2 linked regions of the Methylobacterium mesophilicum SR1.6/6 genome follow. The protein of the gene in region 2 interacts with the protein of the main gene of each other region in a pairwise test. Links are inferred from orthologs where the notes say so. Each region holds a gene or a part of one and is shown on either strand. Other genes may lie near its edges. The genes, in order: MMSR116_RS07305 and MMSR116_RS22355.

The links.
Region 1: the proteins of MMSR116_RS22355 (region 2) and MMSR116_RS07305 interact in binary tests that used the Escherichia coli proteins (3 or more experiments, as listed by UniProt). The link is inferred for Methylobacterium mesophilicum SR1.6/6 from one-to-one orthologs.

The regions. Positions count from the first base shown.
Region 1 is NZ_CP043538.1:1,565,845-1,568,988, reverse strand. The notes cover bases 210-3,041. They hold MMSR116_RS07305 (glutamate-5-semialdehyde dehydrogenase), read right to left. Parts: upstream 2,359-3,041; coding sequence 1,060-2,358; downstream 210-1,059. Other genes in these bases: proB (glutamate 5-kinase), read right to left, coding at 2,520-3,041; MMSR116_RS07310 (nicotinate-nucleotide adenylyltransferase), read right to left, coding at 366-1,040; rsfS (ribosome silencing factor), read right to left, coding at 210-369. In the rest of the region: more of rsfS, read right to left, coding at 1-209; more of proB, read right to left, coding at 3,042-3,144. UniProt on the Escherichia coli protein: Catalyzes the NADPH-dependent reduction of L-glutamate 5-phosphate into L-glutamate 5-semialdehyde and phosphate. The product spontaneously undergoes cyclization to form 1-pyrroline-5-carboxylate.
Region 2 is NZ_CP043538.1:4,702,258-4,705,525, forward strand. What follows is about bases 199-3,154. They hold MMSR116_RS22355 (sulfate/molybdate ABC transporter ATP-binding protein), read right to left. Parts: upstream 2,212-3,154; coding sequence 1,186-2,211; downstream 199-1,185. Other genes in these bases: nusB (transcription antitermination factor NusB), read right to left, coding at 199-234; ribH (6,7-dimethyl-8-ribityllumazine synthase), read right to left, coding at 246-740; cysW (sulfate ABC transporter permease subunit CysW), read right to left, coding at 2,228-3,109; cysT (sulfate ABC transporter permease subunit CysT), read right to left, coding at 3,102-3,154. Outside these bases: more of nusB, read right to left, coding at 1-198; more of cysT, read right to left, coding at 3,155-3,268. UniProt on the Escherichia coli protein: Part of the ABC transporter complex CysAWTP involved in sulfate/thiosulfate import. Responsible for energy coupling to the transport system.

The sequences.
Region 1 (3,144 bases), 3.1 Mb from region 2 along the record:
GATGTGAACGAGCACGTCGCCCGCGTCGATCAGCACCCAGTCGCAGGCAGGCAAGCCTTCGACCCGAGCATTGCCGAAGCCGCGATTCTTCATTTCCTGGATCACCTTGTCGGCGATCGAGCCGACATGGCGCTGCGACCGGCCGGACGTGATGATCATCGTGTCGGCGAGCGAGGTCTTACCGGCGAGGTCGATGGCGATCGTCTCCTCGGCCTTCATCTCGTCGAGGCATCCGAGGGCCAGGGCCTTCAGGTCGTCCGAGCGCGCCTGGCCGGAGGTATCCGGGGCCTGGACGGGGGTGCGGATCGTCTCCGTTTGAATGGTCTCGGGCAGAGTCCTGGTTCCTCGTGGTGCCGCAGGCGACGTCACGCCCCGCGGGATCGTCTGAAATTGGCGGTATCGGCCGTCGATTGCAACCGTGGCGACCCCGAATGCGCAGTGCGTCCCCGAACGGCCTCGCGGATCGCCGTCGATGACAGCGTGGAGCGGGGACCGTGCAGGAAGACCCAGGCCGGGGGAGCGCGCGTCGCGAGCGTCGCCGCAGCTTCTTCAGGCAGGCGCGCGCCAGCCAGCCGGCGCGCCGCCCGGGCGCTCAGCGGGGTCATGGTCGAGCCCGGACGATCGATGACCGCCATGGGCATCAGCCGGGCGATCTCGGCGAAGCCCTTCCAGCGGTGGAACGTCGCCAGCGAGTCGGCGCCCATGATCCAGACGAAGTGGACGCCGGGCCGATGGCGCTTCAGGAACCGCAGGGTCTGGACCGTGAAGCGCACGTTGAGCGCCGCCTCGATGCCGGTCACCGCGATGCGCGGATGTCGCGCGACCGACCGGGCCTGCGCGCAGCGCACGGTGACGGGAGGGAGCGCCTTTCGGCTCTTGAGAGGGTTGCCCGGGCTGACGAGCCACCAGACCCGGTCCAGCCCGAGTCGCCGCATCGCCATGAGGGTGACATGGCGATGGCCCAGATGAGCGGGATTGAAGGATCCGCCGTAGAGGCCGATCCGCATGCCGGGGGCGCTCGGCGGCAGGGTCAGCCGCACGCCGGCTCCTGGATGGGCGTCACGGACGCGTCTGGCCGCTGCCGTGGACGCGGTACTTGAAGGTGGTCAGCTGCTCGACCCCCACCGGCCCGCGCGCATGCATGCGCCCGGTGGCGATGCCGATCTCGGCACCGAAGCCGAACTCGCCGCCATCCGCGAACTGCGTGGAGGCGTTGTGGGTCACGATCGCGGAATCGACCTCCGCCAAAAACCGCGTGGCCTCCGCGTCGTCCTCGGTGATGATCGCGTCCGTGTGGTGCGAGCCGTAGGTCTCGATGTGCTCGATCGCCGCGGCGATCCCGTCCACCACCCGCACCGCGATGATCGCGTCGAGATATTCCGTGTGCCAGTCCTCCTCGGAGGCAGCGGTGACCCGGGAGTCGACGGCCCGCGTCTCGGCGTCGCCGCGAACGGCGCACCCGGCATCCAGCAGGGCGCCGACCAGGGATGCGAGATGCGTCCCCGCGCAGGCCCGGTCCACCAGCAGCGTCTCGGCCGCGCCACAGACGCTGGTCCGGCGCATCTTGCTGTTCAGGAGGACGGTGCGCGCCATGTCGAGGTCGGCCGCTGCGGCCACGTAGACGTGGTTGATGCCGTCGAGATGGGCGAAGACCGGCACGCGGGCCTCGGCCTGGACGCGCGCCACGAGGCCGCGCCCGCCGCGGGGCACAATCACGTCGACGCAGCCGTCAAGTCCGGCGAGCATCAGACCCACGGCGGCCCGGTCGCGCGTCGGCACGAGCTGGATCGCGTTCTCCGGCAAGCCGGCATCGGCGAGGCCCTGACTCATCGCCCGGGCGATGGCCATGGCGGTGCGGTGGCTGTCGGAGCCCGCCCGCAGGATGGCAGCGTTTCCGGCCTTCAGGCACAGCGCGCCGGCATCCGCGGTCACGTTCGGCCGACTCTCGAAGATGACGCCGACGACACCGAGGGGCACGGCGACCCGCTCGATCAGGAGGCCGTTGGGCCGCTCGATGGCGGCGAGCTGGCGTCCCACGGGATCCGCCAGCGACCCGACCTTCTCCACGGCCTCCGCGATGGCCGACAGGCGGCCAGGATCCAGGGTCAGGCGGTCGATCAGCGCGGCGCTCTGACCGGCGTTGCGGGCGGCCGCCACGTCGCGGGCGTTCTCGACGAGGATCTCGTCGCGGTTCGCGCGCAGGCGCTCGGCGATCCGCTTGAGCGCCACGTCCTTGGTCCGCGCGGAGGCCAGCGCCATCAGCCGGGCGGCGGCTCGGGCGCGCCGGCCGATCGCCGCCATCTGCTCCGGCAGGGCGTCGGCCTCGGCGAAATCCGATCTCAGGTTTAGGACGGGCACGCTGGCGTCCTCGGTTGGCGGCGCCCTATGCTTCGGCGCGACAGAGAGAAGACGCCGTATTTGCACATCGCGCGCCGCACGCACAAGGGTGTCCGAGTGCTGGTCGACGCAATAATCAATTCGGAGATGATTGTGATTAATCCAGTGCGGAAAGTCGAGAACTAGAACAATGCCAAGTCATCCCGATGAACCATCCAGGCGCGACCGGGATAGTTGAGCAATTCCGGGATACGCGCGCTGGGATGCCCGATGATCAAGGCGGCTTCCGCGCTGTCGTAGGCGACGAGCCCGCGGCCGTGGACACGGCCGTCGCCATCGCGGATCACCACCGCATCGCCGCGGGAGAAGCTGCCTTCTATGGCGCGGACGCCCACCGGCAGGAGGCTCGCGCCGCCACGCAGCGCCTTCACGGCGCCCGCGTCGATGGTGAGGCTGCCACGCGGTTCGAGGGAGCCGGCGATCCAGGTCTTCCGGGCAGCGGTCGGCGTGGACCCGGAGAGGAACCACGTGCAGCGAGCCCCATCCCGAACGGCGCGCAGCGGGTTCTTCTGCCGACCGTCCGCGATCACGAGGTGCGTGCCGCCGGAGGCTGCGATCTTGGCCGCCTCGATCTTGGTGCGCATGCCGCCGCGGGACAGCTCGGAGGCCGGGCCGCCCGCCATCGCCTCGATCTCAGGGGTGATGCGCTCGACCACCGGCAGATGCTGCGCGTTCGGGTCGCTTTTCGGCGGCGCCGTGTACAGGCCGTCGATATCCGAGAACAGGACCAGCACGTCGGCATCGATC
Region 2 (3,268 bases):
CAGGAGGTCGCGGAAGAAGGCGGTCTCGGCCTTCGGATGGGCGATCCCGTCGACCTCCTGGCCGATCCAGAACGCCTCGAACTCGGCGAGCGCGTCGAGGACGCCCTTGCCGGAGATGTCCATCTCGTAGAGCGCCTGCACGACGGCGAGGCGGGCGCCGCTGCGCGGGCTGATCTTGGCCGTGTCGGCGGCCCTGGGGGCGCCCTCCGGCCCGGCGTCGGTGGTCCCGGTCATGTCGGTTCCCGTCATCGCGTACGCGCCGCCTCGGCCGCGCGCTTGAGGGCGAGCACCCCGAGCGCCGCCTCGGCCGCGCCGCCGCCCTTGTTCATCTCGGCGACCCGGGCGCGGGCCAGCGCCTGCGCCTCGGTCTCCACGGTGAGGATGCCGTTCCCCAGGGGCACGCGCCGCTGGACCGAGAGATCCATGAGCGCGCGGGCGCTCTCGCCGGCCACGATGTCGTAATGGCCGGTCTCGCCGCGGATCACGCAGCCGAGCGCCACCACGGCGTCGTAGGAGCCCGCATCGAGCAGGATCGCCACCGCGGCGGGGATCTCCAGGGCGCCCGGCACCGTGATCACGGTGGCCTGCGCGTCGGCGGCCTCGATCGCCGCGAGCGCGCCGGCGAGGAGCTCGTCGGCGATCACGTCGTAGTAGCGCGCCTCGACGACGAGGATGCGGGCGCCGGCGAGCGCCGGATCGGTGGGCTTCGGCGCCGAATCGGCGCGGGTATGGGCGACCATGGCTCTCGTCGGCTCTCGTCCGGCCGGGTTTTCGGGGGTTGGCGGGCGGCGTGGCGGGCGCCCGCCCGGGGAGGACGGTTAGACCGAAGCGGCCGGCGCCACAAGCGGTGCCGCCGGTGCGGAGGGTGGCGCCGCGTCGCGCCGTCTCGTGCGGGGTCCCCGATCCGTCATGCGATCGCCGGTCCGGCGGGGACGCGTCGGCCCGACGGCCCTTGACCGACCCGCCCCGAGCCGGCGCGCGACCCCGCACATGAGCGCCCCGGCGGTGCGCCGCGGCTCGCGCGCCGCGGTCGGCTACCGGGCTCCGCGTTCCGGGGGCCGGGGCCGGGCACGCGTCACGCGTTCGAGGCGGCCCGTGCCGCGCCGCGCGCTCGGCCAGAGGCCATCACCAGACACCGTGACCAGACACCGTGACCGGACGTCACCGAAGGGCTGCGGCCGGGCCTCACCCGAAGACGTGGCCGCCGTTGATCCGAAGGCCCACCGGGTGCCCGGCCGGGTACCGGACGCCGTCGAAATCCTCGACGGCGAGGACGCGCCCCTCGGCATCGGCCACCTCGATCCGCTGGCGACCCTGGCTCCGGTAGGAGCTGCGGACGGTGCCGGAGAGATGCGCCGCCTCCGGCTCGGCGAGCTGCAGCTGCCACGGCCGGACGTAGAGCTTGACCGGGCCGATCACCCCGGCCGGCGCCACCACGGGCGTCTCGCGGCCCCGGACCAGCACCCGGCCGCCCTCGGCGATCGCCTCCACCTCGACGGAATCCCCTAAGAACTTCATCACGGTGGCCGAGGCCGGGTTCTCCTGCACCTCGTCGGGCGTGCCGACCTGCTCCAGACGGCCGCGATCGAGCACGGCCACCCGGTCGGACAGCTCCAGGGCCTCGTCCTGGTCGTGGGTCACGAAGATCGTGGTCTGGCCGGTGCGGTCGTGGATCTCGCGCAGCCAGCGGCGCAGGTCCTTCCGGACCTGGGCGTCGAGGGCGCCGAAGGGCTCGTCCAGCAGCAGCACCCGGGGCTCCACGGCGAGCGCCCGGGCGAGCGCCACCCGCTGGCGCTGGCCGCCGGAGAGCTGGGACGGGTAGCGGTCGCCGAAGCCCGAGAGGCGGATCAGGTCGAGCAGGTCGCCGACCCGGCGCTTGATCTCCGCCTTGGCCGGCCGGTCCGCCCGGCGCCGGGCGTTCAGCCCGTAGGCGATGTTGTCGGCCACGCTCATGTGCTTGAACAGGGCGTAGTGCTGGAACACGAAGCCGACGGCCCGCTCCTGCACGGCGAGACCCGTCGCGTCGTCGTCGCCGAACAGGATCCGGCCTCGGTCCGGCGCGTCGAGCCCGGCGATGATCCGCAGCAGCGTCGTCTTGCCCGAGCCCGAGGGGCCGAGCAGGCCGATCAGCTCGCCCGCCCGCACGTCGAGCGACAGGTCGTGCAGCACCGCCGCCGTGTCGAAGGTCTTCGAGACGTTCTCGACCCGGATCGCCGTGGAGGGACGCTCAGTGAGCCCGGCCGTGCGCGAGCTCGCCGGCGAAGCGCCATTCCAGGACGGATTTGAGGACGAGGGTGATGAGGGCAAGGACGGCGAGGAGCGAAGCGACCGCGAAAGCGGCGACGAAGTTGTACTCATTGTAGAGGATCTCCACGTGAAGTGGGATGGTGTTGGTCAGGCCGCGGATGTGGCCCGACACCACCGAGACCGCGCCGAACTCGCCCATCGCCCGGGCATTGCAGAGGAGCACGCTGTAGAGCAGGCCCCAGCGGATGTTGGGCAGCGTCACCGTCCGGAACGCGTGCAGGCCCGACGCGCCGAGGGTGAGCGCCGCCTCCTCCTCGGCGGTGCCCTGCTCCTGCATCAGGGGGATCAGCTCGCGCGCGACGAATGGGAAGGTGACGAACACCGTCGCCAGCACGATGCCCGGCAGCGCGAACAGGATCTGGATCCCGTGATCGATCAGCCAGGTGCCGAACAGGCCCTGGGACCCGAACAGCAGCACGTAGATCATCCCGGACACCACCGGCGAGACCGAGAACGGCAGGTCGATCAGGGTGATCAGCAGGGATTTGCCGGGGAACTCGAACTTGGCGATCGCCCAGGACGCCGCCAGCCCGAACGCGAGGTTGAACGGCACCGCGATCGCCGCCACCGTGAGCGTCAGGCGGATCGCGCTCCAGGCATCGGGCTCGCGGAAGGCCTCCAGGAAGGCCGCGATCCCCTTCGAGAAGGCCTGGACGAAGACCGCGAAGAGCGGCAGCACCAGGAACAGCGCCAGGAACGCCACCGCGATGCCGATCAGGATCCCGCGTGTGGCCGCCCCCTCGGAGGCGACCGGCGCGGGCTTGGCGGCCGGCACGATGACGGGCGAGAAGATCTCAGACATAGCCGAACCGCCTCCGGGACCAGGCCTGGATGAGGTTGATGGCGAGCAGCGTCAGGAACGAGATCCCGAGCATGATCGTGGCGATGGCGGCCGCGCCGCCGTAGTCGAACTCGGAGAGCTTGATGACGATCAGCAGGGGCGCGATCTCCGAGACGTAGG